3 regions of the Maricaulis sp. W15 genome follow, and region 3 is predicted to be linked to each of the others. Evidence: predicted binding sites of a transcription regulator. Region 3 holds the regulator's gene; each other region holds the start of a gene.

Region 1 (7,108 bases), on a different contig from region 3:
GTCTCGATCAAGTCGGCCATGCTGCGCTCGGAAGGCTTTGCCCTTGATGGCGTCGATGTCGAAGTGACCGAAGGCATCGCGCTTTTGACCGGACGGGTGCCGCGCGAGGATGACCGGTTGATGGCCGAATGTCTGGCCTGGTCCTCGGTTGCGGTGCGCAATGTTGCTAATGAAATCGTGGTCGGGTCCGGCCAGGGCTTCCGTGACCGTACCCGCGACGCCGAGATCACGGCCCGGGTCAATGGCCGTCTGATCTCCGACCGCTCCGTGCGCTCGATCAATTTCAATGTCGAAACCCGTGCCGGCCGGGTCTATCTGCTAGGCGTTGCCCGCAATCGCGGCGAGCTGGAGCGCGCCAGCGCCCATGCTTCGTTGGTTGAGGGGGTTGAGGAGGTCGTCTCCTATGTCCGCATCGCCGGCGTGCCGACCAATCTGCCGGCGCGCGGCGAACGCCGGGCTGAAGCCTGTGTCGGCGAAGCGAATCCGGGGGTTGAATCCCGGGGCGACGGCCCTAACTCCGGACCACAATTGATCGGTGGACCGGAGACGAGATGATGGCATGGCGTGTTGCGGTCCAGATGGACCCGATCGAGACTGTCAATGTGGACGCCGACACGACGTTCGCCCTGATGGAAGAGGCCCAGGCCCGGGGCGCCGAGCTCTACGTCTATCATCCCGACCAGCTGGCCTGGCAGGAAGGCCGCATTCTCGCCCGGGCCCGCCCGGTCCGGGTCAGGCATGTCCAGGGCGAGCACGCCGAGCTTGGTGAGGCGCGGGTGCTGGATCTGGCGCGCGATGTCGATGTCGTCCTGATGCGCCAGGATCCGCCCTTCGACATGGCCTATCAGACCGCCGCCCACCTGCTGGAAATGCTGAAGGGTGAAACCCTGGTACTCAATGATCCGTTCTGGGTCCGCTCGAGCCCGGAAAAAATCCTGCCGCTCCTTTATCCCGACATCATCCCGCCGACCCTGATCACACGCGACCTTGCGGCCCTGACCGGGTTTCGGGATACCCATCAGGACATCATCATCAAGCCGCTCTATGGCAATGGTGGCGCCGGGGTTTTCCGCCTGAAGCCGGGCGACGGCAATTTCTCGGCGCTGCTCGAGACTTTCTTCGCGCAATCGCGCGAGCCGGTGATCGCGCAGGCTTTCCTGCCGGCGGTGTCAGCGGGCGACAAGCGCATCCTGATCATTGATGGCGAGCCGATCGGTGCCATCAACCGCGTGCCGCAAACCGGTGAGACCCGCTCGAACATGCATGTGGGCGGGGTCGCCGAAGCGTCCGGCCTGACCGATAGCGATATGCGGATCTGTGACGCGATCGGTCCGATCCTCAAGGAGCGGGACCTGGTCCTCGTCGGCATTGATGTGATCGGTGATCGCCTGACCGAGATCAATGTCACCTCACCGACCGGCGTCCAGGAGCTCAAGCGTTTCTCCGGAATCGATGCCTGCGCCGCCTTCTGGGATGCGGTGGCCCGCCGGGTCGGCGCCTAGAATACACGCTTGACGTGCGACAATTTATCGTACATGCTTTGTTCCTGTTTTGATCTGGTTGTGAACGAACCTGTGGAAAACCCAATGATGCCGGACGGTTACCGGATCGGGTTGCGCTGCGAGACAGGTGGGTTGCATCTGGTGGCGGGGCGCGACACAGGCGGATGCCTGTGAATCAAATCCCCGGTATGTCGGGAGATTCGTCATGGCGGCTCGAACCGCTTCAGTGGCCTTCCACGGCGCCGAAGCCCGTCTTGTGGATGTACAGGTTCAGGTTGCGGGCGGGTCCCAGCCGATCTTTTCCATCGTCGGGCTGGCCGACAAGGCGGTCGCCGAAAGCCGGGAAAGGGTCCGGGCAGCTTTCTCGGCGCTGGGCCTGTCGCTCCCGTCGAAACGGCTGATCGTCAATCTCGCCCCGGCCGACCAGCCCAAGGAAGGTGCGCATTTCGACCTGCCGATCGCGATCGGCGTGCTGGCCGAGCTGGATGTCCTGCCCAAGGATGTGGCCGAGGACTATCTGGCCTTTGGTGAGCTGGGCGCCGACGCGCGCATCCGGCCAGCGCCGGGTGCCCTGCCCGCTGCCGTGGCGGCGCATGCGGCCGGCCGGGCTCTGATCTGCCCCGAAGCCTGTGGTCCGGAAGCCGCCTGGGCCGGTGGTGACCTGGCCATTCTGGCGCCGACGACGCTGATCCAGCTGATCAATCATTTCAAGGGCAGCCAGGTGATTGACCGCCCGGCGCCCGGCGAGTTGATCGAGGCTGGCCCCGATGTCGACCTGCGTCAGGTCAAGGGACAGGAAGGGGCCAAGCGGGCGCTGGAGATCGCCGCGGCGGGCAATCACAACCTGCTGATGGTTGGCCCGCCGGGGTCGGGCAAATCGATGCTGGCCGAGCGCCTGCCCGGCCTGTTGCCGCCGCTGACCGCGCCGGAACTGCTCGACGTGTCCATGATCCACTCGGTGGCCGGCCTGCTCGAGCGCGGCCGACTGACGCGGAACCGGCCTTTCCGTTCACCGCACCATTCGGCCTCGATGGCCGCCATGGTCGGCGGCGGCAGCCGGGCCCGGCCGGGTGAGGCCTCATTGGCGCATCGCGGGGTTCTGTTCCTGGATGAATTGCCGGAATTCCATCCGCAAGTGCTTGATAGTCTTCGCCAGCCCCTGGAAACGGGATCCATCACCGTGGCGCGGGCCAATGCCCATATCGCCTATCCGGCCCGCTTCCAGCTGGTCGCGGCGATGAATCCCTGTCGCTGCGGCGGTGGCGGCGCTGATGGCGCCAGCTGTCGCCGCGGGGCGCGCTGTGCCATTGATTACCAGGCCCGCATATCCGGCCCGATGATCGACCGGATCGATCTGCAGATTCAGGTGCCACCGGTCACGCCCGCCGACCTCGCCCTGCCGCCCCCGGTTGAAGGCACCGCCGAGGCCGCTGCCCGGGTGGCGCGGGCGCGGGAGGCACAGGCCGGGCGCGGCTGTCTGAATGCACAATTGCCGACCGACCTGCTCGATCATGTCGCCGCGCCGGACCGGGCTGGCGAGGCGCTGCTGAACGAGGCCGCCATCCAGCATGCGCTCACCGCCCGCTCCTATCACCGCGTTCTGCGGGTGGCGCGAACCATTGCCGACTTGGAGGGCCAGGAAGCCGTGCGCCGTCTCCACATTGCCGAAGCCCTGTCCTGTCGCCGTGGCCTGCAACGCGCCGGTCCGACGGCCAACCCGGCCGTGCGTGCCTGAGATTTGGCGGGCACCTTGACTGCGGGAAGCGCGGAGCCAGCCCGGCCTGCCGCAAACTCGTCAATCCAGGCGGGGCATAACGACGCTTCATTAACCCAAATCATCTATCAATCAGGCAGTTCGATCCGAAGGATGCAGATGGCCGACGAGCCGGAAGATCGCCTGACAGCCAGTTCATCGCGGCCTGATATCGCGGCGAATGGTGGGACTGCGTCTGCCTCCGGCCGGCCCGGCGCACCGAAACCAGGCGACGGGTCCGGTATTGCAGTCGATGCTGCGGCTGATACCGCAAGCCCGTTTGACACCCTGCCCGGCGCGATCGACACCCTGCTTCTGACGGCCCTCGACGCGGCCGGCGAACTCATCCTCGTGCGCGGAAATGGTGGCCGGGTGATGTATGTGAATGCGGCCTTCCTGCGGGCCTTTGGTGGCGCGCGCGAGGACTGGGTCGGACGCTGGTTCTCGGTTGCCCCGCCGGTCTCGGCCCAGGATTCCCGGCGCTATGAAATGCTGATGCGGACGCGCAAGGGCGCGATCTGGATCGAGTGGGATGAGCGCCTCCTGCCGGACGGTGCCGGCGTCATTTCGGTGGGTCGCGACGTCACCAGCCGCCGTGCTGCGCACGATGACCTGCAAGCGTCGCAGCGCGCCAAATCCCTTTTCTTTGCTGCGGTAACCCATGAATTGCGCACGCCGCTGGCCGGTGCGCTCGGCGTGTCGCGTCTGCTCGAAGCGACGCCGCTCAAGCCCGACCAGGCCGATTATGTCCGCTCGATCGCGGCGTCCGCCGATCATGCCCTGTCGATGGTCGACGATATTCTCGACCTGTCGCGCTTGGAGGCCGGCCGGCTGGAATTGCGTCCGGAGACGGTCGATGTCGCTGACCTCGTCCGCGAGACGGTGGAACTCGCCGCGCCGCGCGCCCAGGAAAAAGGCCTCGAAATCGGCGTCGTTCATGCCGCCGGCGCACCGTCACGGATCACCGGCGATGCCGCCCGGCTCAAGCAAATCCTCTACAACCTGCTCGGCAATGCCGTGAAATTCACGCAAGCCGGCGGCGTCCGGCTCGACATTGCCAATGCACCGGACAGTGAGGGGCGCGACCGGCTGGCCCTGTCGGTCAGCGATACCGGGCCGGGTATTTCCGAAGCCGACCAGGAAAGCCTGTTCGAGCATTTCGAGCGCGGTGCTGCCGAGCGCAATGGCGCCGAAAGCGGGGCCGGGCTTGGTCTGGCCATGGTCCGCCGTCTCGCTGACGCCATGAACAGCGCCATGGGCGTTGAGAGCCGGCTCGGCGAGGGTGCCAAATTCTGGCTGATCTTCGATCTGCCTGTGCTGGCCACGCGCACCGACCGGCCGCTGTCGGGCCGTCATGTTTTTGTCGCCAGCGCCAATGACACGCTGCGCGAAAGCCTGTGCGACCAGCTTGAAGCCCTCGGCGCCGAGGCCACGGCGATCATGACCGCCGCGGATCTGGCCAAGGCGGAAGGTCGCGAGCTCTTGTGTGACGCGGCGTGGGCGGATGACGCTGGCAGCGCCCAGGTCTGGCAGCTGGTGACGCCGGCCGAAAAAGCGCAGCGCACCGACCTGGTCGCCGAGGGTGATGCCAATTGGTTCGTCAAACCGGTCCGGGCTGCGACCCTTGTGGCGCAACTGACATCCGGGCAGGCGGTCGACGGGTCAACAGCCGTTCCGGAGGGCCAGCTGGCGCCGGGCGCCTGTTTCCAGCCGGACCTGTCGGGCCTGCATCTGCTGGTCGCCGAGGACGATCCGGTCAACGCCCTGATTGCCCGCAAATGCCTGGAAGGTCTCGGCGTGCGGGTCACACCGGTCGCGCGCGGTGACGCCGCCCTGGAAAGCCTGACATCACAGGCATTTGATGCCGCCCTGCTGGATCAACGCATGCCCGGCCTGGACGGGCCGGACGTGGCCCGCGCCGCCCGCGAGGCCGGCTGCCGCCTGCCCCTGATCGCCCTCACCGCCAATGATAGCGAGGCTGATCGCAAGCTCTGCCTGGGCGCCGGCATGGATGAATTCCTCACCAAGCCGCTCGACGCCGACCAGCTCGCCGACATCCTCACCCGCTTGTGCCGCCCCGGAAACCGCGCCAGCATGGGGTGACAACGTCCCCTGCCGGAGTGGTAAGCCCATGTCTGACTTGCGAGAAACTGCCGGCGTTGCGGGGCAGCGCACCTTCATGCAAACCTTGGTCGTCTATGCGACGCCGGTCATGATCTCGATGCTGATCCTGGGCTTTGCGTCCGGGCTTCCGCTCTACATGGTTTTCCAGAAGCTGTCCTACTGGCTCCGCGATGCCGGAATTGACCGTTCGACCATTGGTTTTTTCTACTTTGTTACGCTGGCCTACACACTCAAATGGCTGTGGGCCCCGGTCGTTGATCGGGTCAAAATTCCGCTCCTGTCCAAGCGTCTCGGCACCCGCCGGGCCTGGATGGTCACGGCCATTGCCGGAACGGTTATTGCGCTTGGATTCGTGGCGACGACAGACCCGACAGGTGCTTCCTATCGCCGCGACGACACCGGTGTGCGCATCGCCCAGATCGAAGCGGGCGAATACCAGGTCCTTCTGGACTCACTGGCAACGGCCGAGGCTGACCCGGAGCGAGATGCCGGTGCCGTCATCGGCAATGTGACTCACCCCGTCGAGCCGGTTGTGGACGAAACCGGCGCCCAGGTCGTGGAGCTACCGGAAGATGAATACCGGCGCTTATTGTCTCTGGTGCGAGAAGACGAGCACTTCGAGGCTCTCTCCGTGTTCCGGACTCTCGCGACCCTGCTTCCCATCGCAATCGCGGCTTTGTTGCTGGCATATTCCGGCGCGACCCTGGATGTCGCGATTGACGCCTGGCGGATCGAGTCGGCGTCGAATGACATGCAGGCGAACATGGCGGCGGCATACTCCTTTGGCTACCGCATCGCCTATATGACGTCCGGACTGGGTCTGGCGATATCCGAATGGTCCAACTGGCATGTTTCGTTTCTTGTCATGGCCGCCGCGATGGCCATCTCGGCCGGCCTCGTCTTCTTCATGAAGGAACCGAAGGCCGGCGTTGGACGCCGCGCCCTTGAAGGCAGTTTCGGGGTGAAGGTCGTCAATGCCGTGTGGCAGCCCTTCAAGGACTTCTTCGCCCGCCTCGGCTGGTGGATCATCCCGGTGGTCGCGTTGATTTCACTCTATCGGATCAGCGATTTCACCATGGGTGTGATGGCCTCGCCCCTGTATTCGGACCTTGAATTCGACCGCGCTGTTGTTGGTGGCATACAGGCAGGACCCGGCCTCGCGGCGACGATGTTCGGGCTCTTTGTGGGCGGTGTGACGGCCTTGCGGATCGGCATGATGCGGGCCTTGGTGATCGGGCTGGTCATCACACTTGTGACAAATGGTGCCTATGCTTGGCTGGCCGCCACGGCGCAGCCGGACGAAAGCTGGAAATTGCTGATCGCGATCGTCGGTGACAATCTGGCCGGCGGTTTCGTTACAACCGTCTTCATCGCCTATTTGTCGAGCCTGGTTGATCCGGCTAGCGCCGCCACCCAATACGCGTGGGTGAGCTCCTTCTACGCCCTGTTCGCGAAGTTCCTGTCCGGTTTCTCCGGCGTTTTGGCGGATGCCGTCGGCTGGGTCGTCTTCTTTGTACTCACGGCGGCCTGGACCATTCCGGCGGCCATTCTTCTTGCCGTCGTCATCCGGTTCGGACCGGCCGCTGCCAAAGGCGAACACAAATTCGCGGAACGACAGACCGAATAGAGCTGACCCCTACTCCGCCAGCCCGCTTTCCACATCATGCTTGTCCGGATCATAGGCCGCGAGCGCTGCCAGCGTGGTGATCTCTGACACCGACGCACCCAG
Region 2 (7,108 bases), on a different contig from region 3:
TTTGTTGGCGAATGAGCGTTCAGCCTAACCCGTTTCGGCGATGAGAAAAGACGCAGGAGCGCGGCAGATGCACAGACAGGTTTTGATTGCGGGACTGGGTGTGATGCTGCTGGTCTCGACCGGTCAGGCGCAGGGCGCCGATGCGGATGACGCGCCTGTCCTGCGCGAGGAATTGATGCCGCTCGCCTTTCTCGCCGGGTCTTGCTGGACCGGCGTGTTTCCCGGCTCGGAGACCTTCGACGTGCATTGTTATGAGCCGGTCTATGGCGGCCAGTATCTGCGTGATGTGCACGCCGTGCCGCAAGGTGCAGATGTCTATCGCGGCGAGACGCTTTATCATTGGGATGCCGAAGCGGAGGTGATCACCTATCGCTATTACAATTCCATCGGCGGCGTGTCCGACGGCACGATGACACCTGATGGCGACCGCATGCTCTTTCCCGACGAGACCCATCGTGGGCAGGATGGTGAGGAACGTGTCTTTTCGACGGTGATGGAGATCACCGGGCCGGACGGGTATTCCGTCGTCACCAGCGAGGATGGGGAGGTTGTCATGCAGATCGAATTCCAGCGGATTTCGCGGCAGGACGCTGATGAAATGGTGCCGGGCGGCGTTTGGTAGGCGATCCCGTTTGCATCTGATCCGGCCGGTTGCCGCATCCCTTGGCTGACAACAAGCCGGGGAGCATCATGACAGTCGAACACGCCATTCGGGCGGCCAGCGCCGCCATCATTATCGGTCTGACATCGGCGGCATCGGCCCAAGAGGCCAGCTACCACTATGACGGGGACCTTCGGCTCAGCCCGGAGACCGGCATGTTGGACGCCGACTGGACGTTGACAGTGAATGACGGCGAACGGTCCGAATTGACCCTGTTCCTCAATGCGGCGTTCGGCGAGGCGGAAATCAGTGGCGAGAGGGTCCGATCCGTTTCAAGCCGGTTGGTTGATGGTTTCAACGGACCCATGCGCGCCTACACGGTGATCCTCGATCCTGAAGCCGAAGGGCACAGGCGCGAGGTCCGGGTGAGGTATGCCGGAGCACTGTTTCCAGAGCCCCCTGAAACGGCGATCAACACGCTGGATACAAGCAAGGTTGAATTCACGGTCGACAGTTTCTGGCTGCCATTTGATGCGGGCTTTGATGCCCTGATGACAGCGGAATTGGATGTATGGTTGCCCGGCGAGTGGGCCGGGGTCGCCATGCAGTCGATCGAGCGCGTACCGGGTGGATTCCAGGTCGTCCAGGAAACGCCCACGCTCGATCTCGCCTTCACCCTGATGGCTGACTATCAGCGTCATGCCGCGCCGGGCTATGCCATTTACGACACCCGCGATCCAGCCGGCGCGAATATCGGGGCGGCGGTGGCGGCGCTTGATCATTGCACCAGCTATCTCAACACGCTGTCGGGCCCGGCCGGACCTTTGCCGGACGCGTCGATCGTCGTGACCAGCCGTAATGAGGGCGGGTATTCGCGGGGTACGTTGATCGCCCTGACGGATATCGCGGAGAGTTCCGAGGCCAGCCTGACCCAGTTCATCTGCCACGAGCTGGGCCATTACTGGAGCCATGGCAATGCGATGACGGTCGAGAACTGGCTCAATGAGAGCTTCGCCGATTATGTTGCCATCATGGGCATGCGCGATGCGCTCGGGGAAACAGCTTTCGAGGAGCGCCTGGCTCGCTATCAGACCCAGCTCGACACGGCATCAGTAGCGTTGCCGCCTGTGTGGACGCCCGCAACGACCGAGCGTCCGCCCTATCTGGTCGCCTATCGAAAAGGGCCGCTCGCCCTCTCCCGTGCTGAGGCGCTGATCGGGCGTGAGGCGTTTGAGCGCTTTATCCAGGCCGCGATGGAAGCGCGTGTCTCGACGACCCCGCAAATGCTGGACGTGTTCGAGGCGGTCGCCGGGGCCGAGGCGCGGACCGCCTTCGAAGCGATCCTCGCCGAATAGGCTCAGTGTTCCAGGAAGGTGGTGAAGCTGTCGACCGCATCGCGTTCCGAGCGCAGCGTGTTCACCGCCGCATCCGGGTCAGCATGACCGAGCGCCATGCCGCACCAGATGCGTTCCTCCGGTGACAGGCCGATTGCGGCGCCGACGGTTTTCCAGCGCGTCATCCAGGCTTCCTGGGCGCAGGTCGCCAGCCCCTTTTCCTCTGCCGCCAGCATGACGCACATGATGAACATGCCCAGATGACCCCATTGATTGGGGTTCATGCGGGCATCGAGGCTGAAGAACAGGCCGACCGGGGCGCCGAAAAATTCGAAATTCTTCAACAGATGATTGAGCCGGGCCGGCTTGTTGTCGCGATCAATCCCCATCGTCTCATACATCTGCTCGCCCAGCGCATGGCGGCGGGTGCGGAAGGGCTCCCAGAGCGATTTGGGATAGGCGCCGAAATCATTCTCGTCACCGAACGGATCGACCTCGAGGCGCATGCGGACCGTGTCGATGATGCGTTGGCGCGCCTGGCCGGTCACGACATGGACGGTCCAGGGTTGGAGATTGCCGCCGGACGCGGCCCAGCGGGCGGTGTCGAGTATGTCGCGTATCTCGGCCTCGCTGACTGGCGTGTCGAGAAAGGCGCGTGTCGAGATGCGCCGCCGGGCGATATCGGAAAAAGAGCTGCTCATGTCGTCCCCGTCAGTGTTCCGGGGAGAGTAAGCGGGTTCGCCGTGGCGTAAAGGCGTCAGTGGTGCAGCTGGCGGAAATGCCGGGGCTTCATCGCGGGCATGCGGGCGCATGCACCGGTCCGAAGCCCCGGCCTCCCGTCTGTGCCGGGGAGCGCGGGAGCTGGTTCGCCCGGTCAGTCGCCGCGGGCGGCGGCCTGCATGGCGGGCAGGTCGAGCTTGACCATGCCCATCATCGCTTCGGTGGCCCGCCGCGCCCGCTCCGGGTCGGGATCGGCCAGCAGGGCCTGCAGCCCGTCCGGGATGATTTGCCAGCTGACGCCGTAGCGGTCGGTCAGCCAGCCGCAGTGCATCGCCGTGCCACCGTCCAACAGCGCGTCCCACAGCCTGTCCTGTTCGGCCGGGTCCGTGCAGGTGACCATGATCGAGGCCGCCGGGCTGAGCGTGAAGTGCGGGCCGCCATTGAGCAGCATGTAGGGCGTGCCGGCGAGGGTGAAGGAGGCCGCCAGCGCTTCGCCGGCCTTCACACCACCGGGCGTGTCGACATTGAGCCGCTGGATATCGCCCATCTCGGCCTGCGCGAACAGCGAGACATAGAAACGGGCCGCCGCTTCGGCATCACCATCGAGCCAGAGACAGGTGGCAACCTGCGTCACATCAAACCTCCAATACCGTATCGAAACCGCCGAAGATCATCCGCTTGCCGTCGAACGGCATCGGATTTTTCGCCGGGTCCATCCGCGGATCTTCCATCATCGCCTGCATGGCCTTGTCGCAGGCCGCCTTGTCCGGCCAGATGATCCAGGAAAAGACCACGGTCTCGTCGTCGGCCTTTTTGACCGCCATCGGGAAGGACGTCACTTCGCCATCCGGGACATCATTGCCCCAGTTTTCGACGATCTTGATCGCGCCGAATTCCCGGAAGATTTCGGCCGCGATCCTGGCATGGTCGATGAAGGCCTGCTTGTTGGCATTGGGCACGGCAGCGACAAGTCCTGAAACATAAGTCATGGCTGGTTTCCTGTGTTGCTAAACGGGTTCGGGAGTTTGCGTGCCGGACATCGCCTCTTCGGCGGCGGCCATGTCCATCCACATCACTTCCCAGATATGGCCATCCGGATCGGCAAAGCTGCGGCCATACATGAAGCCGTGCTCCTGCACCGGGGTGGGGTCGAGTTTGGCGCCGGCCTTGCGCGCCTTTTCCGTGATCGCGTCGACGGCCTCGCGGCTTTCGCGCGACAGGCAGTTGAGCACCTGCACCTGGCTGTGGGCATTGATGATGGTGCGGTCGGTGAAGTCGGCGAAGCGTTTGTGGGTCAACAACATGATGCTGATTGTTTCGGAAAAGCTCATCATTGCGGCACTGTCATCGGTGCAGCGCGGATCATTGACGGCGCCGATGGCGGTGTAGAAGTCCTTCGACCGGTCGAGATCGGTGACCGGAAGATTGACGAAAATCATCTGAGTCATGGTTGAGTGTCCCTGTGGTGTTCGGGCTGTTTGATGGTCGTCCCTCATGCGACTTTGACCAGACTGCCGCGCCGAGTTATAAATTGCAACAGTGAAGTTAGAAAAAATAACTAAATGACGATTGTTCGCCCGGCCAAACGCTATAACGACGCCTGCGCCGCTGCCCATGCGATGGAATTGCTGGGTGAGCGCTGGGCCATGCTGGTCGTGCGCGAACTCCATACCGGCCCGCGCCGCTTTACCGATATCCGCGCCTCGCTGCCGGGCATCAGCGCCAATGTGCTGACGCAAAGACTTGAAGGGCTGGAACTGGCCGGCGTCATCCAGCGCCGTGACCTGCCACCACCGGCGGCGTCGCGCGTCTACGAACTCACCGAATGGGGGCGCGAGAGCGAGCCGATCTTCGAGGTCCTGGGGCGTTGGGCCGCACGTTCACCCTGGCATGATCCGACCCAGGCCTTCTCGGCTGCGTCCTTCATGCTGTCGCTGCGCACCATGTTCGATGCCGAACGCGGCAAGGCCTATCGCGGTCGTCTGAACTTCGTCATCGGCCATACCAGGCTCGCCTGCCGCATTGCCGACGGGGTGCTGGAGATCGCGCCGGGCGAGTTCGATGCGCCGGATGTGGTGATGACCGGGGAGGGGCCGGCGCTGGCCGGCTTCATCTATGGCGGGGTGCCGCTCGCAGCGCTGGAGGCCGATGCCGCAGTCACGGTCACCGGTGACCGGGCGCTTGCCGAAGCCCTGCCGGCGCTGTTTCCACTGCCGGACCGGTTTCCAATGCCGAACGCCGCCGACTAGCTCAGATTGAAAAGCTCGTACCGCAACCGCAAGCCGCTGTGGCGTTGGGATTGTGGATCTTGAAACTGGCACCGATCAATTCGTCGACATAGTCGATTTCCGAGCCGTCGAGGAAGGGCAGGGAGGCTTCGTCGATGACGACCTTGGCGCCGTCACGTTCGATGACCATGTCGTCGCCATTGACCGCCTCATCCAGGTCGAACGTGTAGGAAAAACCGGAGCAGCCGCCGCCGACCACGCCGATCCGCAACAGGCCGGCCGAGGCCTGGTTGGCGATGATGGCGTTGATCTGTTTCGCGGCCGAGGCCGAGAGGGTGACATTGGCGGACATGATGAAGCCTGTATTTGCCCCGACGGGGCCTTTGGTTTTGTACCTGTGTCGTCCTATATGGACCTCCCTCCGCGCGGATAAAAGGCCCCGCTGACATGATCATTGCCGCGACCGACCGTACCCGCGCGCCCTATGCCTGCCATCCCTCGCAATCGCGCGGCCGCCGTTATCCCCAGCCCGACAGTGCGATGCGCAATGCTTTCCAGCGCGATCGCGACCGCATCATCCACTCGGCTGCCTTCCGCCGGTTGAAGGAAAAGACCCAGGTTTTCGTGGCCCATGAGGGTGATCAATACCGCACCCGCCTGACCCATTCGCTGGAGGTCTCACAGATCGCTCGCACCCTGGCGCGGGCGCTGCACGGCGATGAAGATCTGGCTGAGGCCCTGGCACTCGCCCATGATCTCGGTCATCCGCCCTTCGGCCATGAGGGTGAACGCGTTCTGGCGCAGAAAATGAAGGATTTCGGCGGCTTCGATCACAACGCCCAGACCTTGCGGGTGATCACCAAGCTGGAAGTCCGCTACCCTGAATTCGACGGGCTGAACCTGACCTGGGAGACGCTCGAAGGCGTGGTCAAGCACAACGGCCCGCTTTTGACGGCCGGTCAGGGCGAGGCCGAGCTGCCGTGGGCCTTCACCGATTATGACGGCTGGCGTGAGCTGGAGTTCGCCACGCATGCCGGCCTGGAAGCCCAGATCGCGGCGCTGGCCGATGATATCGCCTACAACAATCACGACATTGATGACGGTTTGCGCTCCGGCCTGCTGGAAATGGACCCGCTGCTGGACCTGCCCCTCGTCGGCGAGATTTTTGCCCGGGTGCGGACACGCTGGCCGGACAAGCCGCAGGCGATCATCGTGCATGAGGCCGTGCGCGAGTTGATCGGGGTGATGGTCGAGGATGTGCTCACCGAGACCCGCCGCCGGCTCGACCTTGCCAAACCCGATGACGCCCAGGCCCTGCGCGAACTCGACCATCCGGTCGTCGCTTTCTCCGAACCGATGCTGATGCATCTGGCGGCGCTGCGCCGCCATCTCTTCGCCCACATGTACAAGCACTACAAGGTCAACCGGATGATGAGCCAGGCGCGGCGGGTGACCAGCGACTTGTTTGACCTCTATCTCGGCGATCCCGGCGTGTTGCCCAGCGATGTGCAGGCAGGCATGACGGGGGCCGGAACGGCGCAGACGGCGCGTGGCGTTTGTGACTATATCGCCGGAATGACAGATCGCTTTGCAGTGGAAGAGCACAGACGGCTTTTCACCGTGCAGGGGTATTTCTAAACTGTCGCGGCGGTAAGGGCATATCGACCGCAGTGTTATCGTGTTGCGGCGGGTCGCGATTCGCGTGGCCGCCGGGCAAGTGTGAGAACCGGATTTTATGACAGACCAGGACGAGGAAAGCCGGATCGGGGCCTATGCCCCTCCCGCCGACGAATTCGCCACCTTTGATGCGCGTGACGAGGATGCCCGGCGCGGGCTGCTCCTGTTGACCACGGCGCTGGCGGCCTTCGTGCTGTTCCTCGGTGTTGTCTGGAGCGCCTATAATCAAGGATTGCGCGATAGCGGTCGCGATGGCGCGCCGCGCCTCATTCCCAACGAGGAACCTTATCGCGAGCGTCCCGTCGACCCTGGCGGCGAAGAGACGCCCGATACCAATCTGGAAGTCTATGACCGGTTGACCGGCGAAGACGGGGCCGATGATCCGGTCTCCGTCCGTCCGGGGCCGGAAGAACCGCTGGAAGAAACCAGCCGTCCGGCGCTTCGTGTCGAGCAGGTTGACGCCGATGATGCGTCCGCAAATGCACCGATCGAGACCGCGGAATTGTCGGACGCGACGCCGCGCCAGGCGCCGCAGCGCCCGGAACGCC
Region 3 (7,108 bases):
GATGCGTGAACAGGCGGTAAAGCCGGTCGCGGGCCTCGTCATCCTTGAGCGGTTTGGCCGCCTTGCCTTCAAGTTGGAAGGGGCGCGGTCGCAGCAGAAAATAGCTCTGAGCTGCCAGCTCTTCCAGTGTCGATGCCCGGGTCTTGAGAACCGGCATCGCCGCGGTCAGGCGTTCGCGCGTAATATCGGCATCCTCAATCCGCGCTTCAAGGGTCGCGAGGAAGGGCGTCACCAGTTCAATCAGGCGGGTATTCTCAGCCTGGCCGATATGGTGGGCGTTGATGTGGTTGAGCTTGTCGATATCCATCCGCGCCGGCGCCTTGTTGAGGCCGTCCAGAGCGAAGGCGGCGACCGCCTCGGCATCGCTAAAGAGTTCCTGGTCGCCATGTGACCAGCCAAGCCGCAGCAGATAATTGCGCAGACCTTCGGGCAGATAGCCCATGTCGCGATAGGCTTCCGCGCCCAGCGCACCATGGCGTTTGGAAAGTTTTTTGCCGTCCTGGCCGTGGATCAGCGGGACATGGGCAAAGACCGGGCGGTCCCAACCCATGGCGTCATAAATCTGGCTTTGGCGGGCGCCGTTCACAAGGTGATCATCGCCGCGCACGATATGGGTGATCTCCATGTCGTGATCATCGACCACGACGGCGAGATTATAGGTCGGATTGCCGTCGGAACGCAGCAGGATCACGTCGTCGAATTCCTTGGCCGCCCAGCGCACGGTGCCCTGGACTGCATCCTCGAGCACGACATCGCTGTCCGGCGCCCGGAAGCGAACGGTGAAGGGCTGGTCGGCAGGCCCGTCGGCCGGGTCGCGATCGCGCCAGGGCGAACGCAGGGCGCGCCCTTCGGCGAAGGCTGCATCCCGCAGGGCCTGGACTTCGTCCGGCGTGCACCAGCATTTGAAGGCATGACCGTTTTCCAGCAGCGCATAGGCGATCTCGGCATGGCGATCGGCGCGCTCGAATTGCGAGATGGCATCGCCATCCCAGTCGAGGCCAAGCCAGCCAAGCCCGTCGAGGATCGCGTCAATCGCGGCCTGGGTCGAGCGGGCGCGATCCGTGTCCTCGATGCGCAGCAGGAATTGGCCGCCATGACGACGGGCGAACAACCAATTGAACAACGCCGTCCGGGCTCCGCCAATATGGAGGAAGCCGGTGGGCGAGGGCGCAAAGCGCGTGCGGATCATCTTGTCGTTGTTTTGCAATTGCGAATTCATGCTGCACTGCGAGAAGGGAAAGCCGTGTTAGCATGAATATCAGCTTTTGCGATAGACCGTAGGCTGCTTGATGCTTCAACCTGACGCAATCCTGCCGCAACGCGCGGCAAATAGCCGGAACTCACCGGGCAATCGCGTTGATCCGCTTGCGGATTTCAGCCCGACCATTGTTGGCAGCCTGGGCGCAATGACCGGGTGTGCGAGTTATTTTTCCGCCCCGGTCGAGCCGGGATGGGGGCTGATTGCCTTGCCGGTCGCGGTCGCGGGCGTGCTCCTGGCCACGGTTCGCATTTCCCCCGCCAGCCGAATTGGGGCGGATCGGCTAGCCGGACTTCTGGCGATTTTCCTGGTCGCAACCGCGCTCTTTGGCTGGCACGCAACCCGCTACACAGCGGCCCATCATGACCGCGAACCATTTGTGACCGGGGATCGCGCGGTCGAGCTGACCGGTTGGCTGGAAGCGATCGATCGCAGCGGCGGTGGCCGACAACGCCTGTTGCTGCGTCTCGTCGCCGCCGATGATGGGGCTAGGCCGCAAAGGGTAAGAGTTCTTGGTGATCCGGCCGGTATCCGGCCCGGCGACGCGATCCGGCTTCGCGCTGTGCTGGCACCGCCGCGACCGGCCGCGGTGCCGGGCGGCTATGATTTTGCCTTTCACGCAGCCTTTCGTGACATCGTCGCGACAGGATACGGCATTGCCCCGGCCGAGGCCGGCCCTCCCGTGCACCAGGACCGGGCAGCCCGCGCGGTGGCCCGATTGCGGGCCGACATGTCCCGGCATATCCGCTCGCGCATGCAGGCCCGCCCCGGTGCGCTGGCAGCGGCCCTCCTGACCGGTGACCGGGCCCATATCGATCCGGGTGATGTCGAAGCGCTGCGAAGGGCCGGGCTTGGACATGTCCTGGCGATCTCCGGCATGCATATGGCTTTGCTGGCCGGCGGGGTCTTTTTCGCCGTCCGTCTCGGTCTGGCCACCATCTTTCCTTGGGCGCGGCGCTATGATGCCGCTGTGCCGGCGGCTTGGGTGGCATTGGTGTTCGCAGTGGGATATCTGGTCCTGTCCGGCGGTACGATCCCGACCCAGCGCGCCTTCATCATGACGGTTTCGGTGCTCGGTGCAGTCATTCTCGGACGCCGCGCCCTGTCGCTGCACACGCTGAGCCTTGCCGTCATTGCCGTCCTTGCCTTGCAGCCCCAAGCCGTGATCACGCCGGGCTTTCAGATGTCGTTTTCCGCGGCGGCAGCGCTGATCACGGTGGCGCGGCTGTGGCAGGACCGGTCCCGCCGTGGCTCGCAGGCTGGCGCCTTGTCGCAGATACGGTTGTTCTTCGGTGGTTTGGGCACGACCAGCCTGGTTGCCGGCACGGCAACGGCCGGGTTTGCCGCCTTCCATTTTCACCGCGTCGCCAGCTTCGGCCTGGCCGGCAATCTGCTGGTGATGCCGATTTTCTCCTTGCTGGTCATGCCGGCTGGCGTGCTCGGCCTGGTGCTGATACCCGTCGGTCTGGATGGTCCGGCCTTCGCCGTCATGGAGTGGGGGTTATCGATCATGCTGGCACTGGCCCACATGGTCGCCGACTGGCCGGGCGCGCAGCGTTATCTGCCGGCAACGCCGGGCTTGGTTCTGGCCTTGTTTGCGGCCGGCTTTGTCGCCAGCCTTCTGGTTCGTGGACTGTGGCGCTGGAGCGGGGCCGCCGTGATGGCAGCGGCGCTGGGTTTGTGGGCCGTGCTGCCGCAGCCGGATCTCTTCATCTCCGAGACCGGATTGATCCTCGCCCGAGATGACGCCACCGGCTGGGTGGTCAGCGACCGGCGCCGCTCACGCTTTGCAGCGCGGGTGTTCCTCGAGGCGCGCGGGGTGGCGGATCCGGCGCCGGCAGTCTGGGATGCCAATTGTGACAGCCATGGCTGCAATGCCCGGCTCCAGGGCGTGCGGGTGACCCGCTTGTCGTCGCTGCAGGATTGGCCGACCGATTGTTCCCGCGCCGACCTCATTGTGGCTGATCTTGCGGTGCCGCCGGCAATTGCCCGCCAATGCCAAGCCCGGATCATCGATGCCGATGAGTTGGCGAGAACCGGTGGCCAGTCACTGCATCTGCGTGATGGTCAACTGGTCGCGATCCAGCGTGCACGGCCATTGGTCGGTGCACGCCCCTGGCACGGGCGTTGATGGCGGTGGCGATTTGCGACGGTCCCTTGCCCGCCTGATCCCGGACCATCGTCGCGGCGCGGCAGGAGCTGAATCTGGAACAAGAGCCGGCGTCCACCGGTGCGTTCCAAACGGCACACAGGCGGCGCCTGTAGAGCGCACCTGCGACCTGCGCCTATGGCTGTGACAGCGTCCAAGGACGATTCAAACCGTGCGCATCGAAGTTGCCAAGCAAAGCAATCACGTCGTCAGTGATAACGCCGGATCAGTCCCACAAGACGTCCTTGCACCTTGACCCGATCGGGGCCGAAAATGCGGGTCTCGTATTCGGGATTGGCCGCTTCCAGGGCGATTGAGCCGCCTTTTTTGCGCAGGCGTTTGAGCGTGGCTTCCTCGTCATCAACCAAGGCGACCACGATATCACCGGACTCGGCAGACTGGCAGCGCCGGATGAGGACAGTGTCGCCATCCATGATACCGGCCTCGATCATCGAATCGCCCTTCACCTCAAGCGCGAAATGCTCGCCGCCGGTGACCATGTCCGCAGGGACGGGCAGGCGGTCGGTTTCATGCTGGATGGCCGAGATGGGCACGCCGGCGGCGATCCGGCCGAGCACGGGTATGTCGACCGTCGATTCGCGCGGGCTTTCCTCGGGCTTGGCGAAATTGCCGCGCACGACATTGGGGCCGAGATTGCCGCGTGGCAGGCTCGGCGTTTCAGCCGCCGCCGCTGATTCGGGCAATTTGAGCACTTCCAGTGCCCGGGCGCGATGGGCGAGGCGACGGATGAAGCCGCGCTCCTCCAGTGCCGTGATCAGGCGGTGAACACCGGATTTGGAGGCCAGTTGCAGCGCGCCCTTCATCTCGTCGAAGGAGGGCGAGACGCCGGTTTCCTTGATGCGTTGATGGATGAAGAGCAAGAGCTCGTTCTGTTTCCGCGTCAGCAAGGCAACCCCCTTGTTCGCATTCCCGGAATCAGGCGCAGGCCTGCGGGAACAAATCAGGAATAGGAGTGTTTGTTCTACAAGTGTTCTGAAATGTCGTCAAGCGGTCGCCGGACGGCCCAACAGGGTCGCCGTTGCTGTCCGGACATCGTCCTGACGCATCAGGCTTTCGCCGACCAACAGGGCGCGGGCACCGGCCTGTTTCAGGCGCAAGGCGTCATCACGGCCGAAAATCCCGCTCTCGGCGACCAGCAGCCGGTCATCAGCCACCATCGGCGCCAGCGCGTCGAATGTGTCGAGGGATGTCTCGAAGGTCCGCAGATTGCGGTTGTTGACACCGAGCAGGGGCGCGTCGAGCGCCAGCGCCCGTTCCATCTCGGCGGCGTCATGGACTTCCACCAGCACGTCGAGCGACCAGGCATTGGCTTCCTCGATCAGCTGGCGGGCGGTGTCATCATCAACCGCCGCCATGATCACCAGGATCGCATCGGCCCCGAGTAGGCGGGCCTCGGCAACCTGGTAACGATCATACATGAAATCCTTGCGCAGGGCCGGCAGGGCGACGGCATTGCGGGCCTCGGTGAGGAAGGTATCGGCGCCCTGAAAACTGGGCGTATCGGTCAGCACGGACAGGCAGCTCGCCCCGCCGGCCTCATAGGCGCGGGCGAGGGCGGGCGGATCGAAATCGGCGCGGATCAGGCCTTTCGACGGGCTGGCCTTCTTGATCTCGGCGATCAGGCCGAGGCCGTCCGGTGCGACAGCGAGGGCCTTGGCAAAGCCGCGTACCGGCGCCACATCGCGCGCCGCGGCGGCGATCTCGGCATAAGGGCGCGCCTGTTTGCAGGCCGCGATATGCTCGCGCTTGTAGGCGCCGATGCGGGCCAGCGTGTCAGGCATGGTCTCGGGGCGGGTGCTCATGGCTCACGCCTCCCCGTGTGAAATGGCGACCATACGGGCGAGGGCGGTCTTGGCACGCCCGTCATCAACGGCCGCTTCTGCCAGGCGGGTGCCATCGGCAATGCTGTCGGCCAGTCCGGCCAGGAGCAGGGCGGCGCCGGCATTGAGCACGGCAATGTCGCGGAAGGCGCCGGTCTCACCGTCGAGCAAGGCGCGGATGGCGTCGGCATTCATCTGCGGCGAGCCGCCCTGCAGTGCCTCGGCGCTGGCCAGAGGCAGGCTGGCCTCTTCGGGATGGAAGCTGTATTCCCGGATCACCCCGTCGCGCAGTTCGGCAATGTTCGAGCGACCGGTCGTGGTCAACTCGTCCATCCCGTCCTCGCCGCACATCAAGAGTGCATGCTCACAGCCCAGATTGCGCAGCGCTTCGGCCATCGGCACCAGCCAGCGCTTGTCATAGACGCCGAGCAGCTGACGCTTGACGCCGGCCGGGTTGGACAGCGGACCAAGCAGGTTGAACACGGTACGCACGCCGAGATTTTGACGGGCCGGACCGACATGACGCACGGCAGCATGGTGTGCCGGGGCGTAGAGGAAGCCGACGCGGGCTTCGAGCAAGGCCCGTTCGACCACTTGTGGCGGACAGTCGAGCTTGACGCCGAGCTGGGCCAGGACGTCGGAGGAGCCGGACTTGGAGGAGGCGGCCCGGTTGCCATGCTTGGCGACAATGGCGCCGGCGCCAGCCGCGATGATCGCGGCGGCGGTCGATATATTCCAGGCGCCCTTGCCGTCACCTCCCGTGCCGCACGTGTCGATGGCGCCTTCGGGAGCGGTGATACGGGTCATCCGGCTGCGCATGGCGCGGGCGCCGGCGGCAATGTCGACAGGGCGCTCGCCGATTGCGGCGAGACCGATCAGGAAGCCGCCGATGGCGGCATCCGCAACATCGCCGGACATGAGTTCGTCAAAGGCGCCGGCAATGGCGGCGTCCTCGGGATAGGTGCCGCGTGAAAAGGCATTCAGGCACAGGGAAATATTTTGCATTGTCAGTCGTTTCGCCAGCTATTTTCAAATCCGGCTTGAGGCCGGACGCCATCACCCCGCAGGGTCGTCAGGAGGCGGTCTTGCGCCATCGATGGGGGCTGCGCCATCGCGTGGCCGGCTGAGCGTATCGAACGCGCGTCGACGCCGCCATGCCGACCGGACCGGCCAAGGCGGCCGGGTGGGCGAGACATGAAAGGGCGCAAAACGGCATACCTGTCACCGGGTTGAACAAAGCGAACCGGAAGGACCTAGCGCGGGGCCGCTGGCATTTCAACGCCCGCTGGCCGTTGCCATGTGCGTGCGGCCTGGTCGTGCCGCCCGATCACGCCGCCTGGGCGCGGGGCAGGCCGGTCAGGTCGAGGAAGTTGCGCAGCAGGGCGTGGCCGTGTTCCGAGGCGATGGATTCGGGATGGAATTGCACGCCATGCACCGGACGCGTGCGGTGGGCCAGCCCCATGATCTCGCCGTCGGCAGTGTGGGCGGTCGCGACCAGCATGTCCGGCAGGCTCTCCGGCCGTACCGCGAGGGAATGATAGCGGGTCGCGGTGAACGGGCTTGGCAGTCCGGTAAAGATACCACTGCCATCATGCACCACCGGGCTGGTCTTGCCGTGCATGATGGTCTTGGCCGAGATCACCTCGCCGCCGAAAACCTGACCGATTGACTGATGACCGAGGCAGACGCCCAGGATCGGCATCGTATTAGGCGCAGCAGCAATCAGATCGAGACAGATCCCGGCCTGGTCCGGTGCACACGGGCCCGGTGACAGCACGATCCCGCTCGGCTGCAAGGCCAATGCCTCGTCGACGGTCAGCGCATCATTGCGCACGACCTTGGTCTGCGCCCCCAGCTCCT

What was found. The regulator LexA, encoded in region 3, represses DNA repair genes until DNA is damaged. The targets are predictions, from matches to a motif close to ATGTTCCNCTTGTGTTCC.
Region 1: AWH62_RS09500 (YifB family Mg chelatase-like AAA ATPase) is a predicted target of LexA. The motif match lies at 1,541-1,558, and genes of this name have one in related genera.
Region 2: AWH62_RS10910 (VOC family protein) is a predicted target of LexA. The motif match lies at 4,110-4,127, and genes of this name have one in related genera.

What each region holds. Positions count from the first base shown of each region.
Region 1 covers NZ_LQXG01000016.1:294,871-301,978, forward strand. Annotated here, with positions in the region: gene AWH62_RS09490 (BON domain-containing protein) at 1-555, shown strand, start outside; gene gshB (glutathione synthase) at 555-1,502, shown strand; gene AWH62_RS09500 (YifB family Mg chelatase-like AAA ATPase) at 1,708-3,237, shown strand; gene AWH62_RS09505 (hybrid sensor histidine kinase/response regulator) at 3,376-5,358, shown strand; gene AWH62_RS09510 (MFS transporter) at 5,387-7,006, shown strand; gene AWH62_RS09515 (NADP-dependent malic enzyme) at 7,016-7,108, opposite strand, start outside.
Region 2 covers NZ_LQXG01000017.1:250,005-257,112, forward strand. Annotated here, with positions in the region: gene AWH62_RS10885 (hypothetical protein) at 68-622, shown strand; gene AWH62_RS10890 (M1 family aminopeptidase) at 691-1,956, shown strand; gene AWH62_RS10895 (nitroreductase) at 1,959-2,636, opposite strand; gene AWH62_RS10900 (VOC family protein) at 2,810-3,289, opposite strand; gene AWH62_RS10905 (DUF1428 domain-containing protein) at 3,291-3,644, opposite strand; gene AWH62_RS10910 (VOC family protein) at 3,663-4,103, opposite strand; gene AWH62_RS10915 (helix-turn-helix domain-containing protein) at 4,218-4,904, shown strand; gene erpA (iron-sulfur cluster insertion protein ErpA) at 4,906-5,235, opposite strand; gene AWH62_RS10925 (deoxyguanosinetriphosphate triphosphohydrolase) at 5,331-6,521, shown strand; gene AWH62_RS10930 (SPOR domain-containing protein) at 6,619-7,108, shown strand, end outside.
Region 3 covers NZ_LQXG01000012.1:353,812-360,919, forward strand. Annotated here, with positions in the region: gene gltX (glutamate--tRNA ligase) at 1-1,219, opposite strand, end outside; gene AWH62_RS07110 (ComEC/Rec2 family competence protein) at 1,290-3,389, shown strand; gene lexA (transcriptional repressor LexA) at 3,617-4,315, opposite strand; gene trpC (indole-3-glycerol phosphate synthase TrpC) at 4,412-5,209, opposite strand; gene trpD (anthranilate phosphoribosyltransferase) at 5,234-6,253, opposite strand; gene AWH62_RS07130 (aminodeoxychorismate/anthranilate synthase component II) at 6,576-7,108, opposite strand, start outside.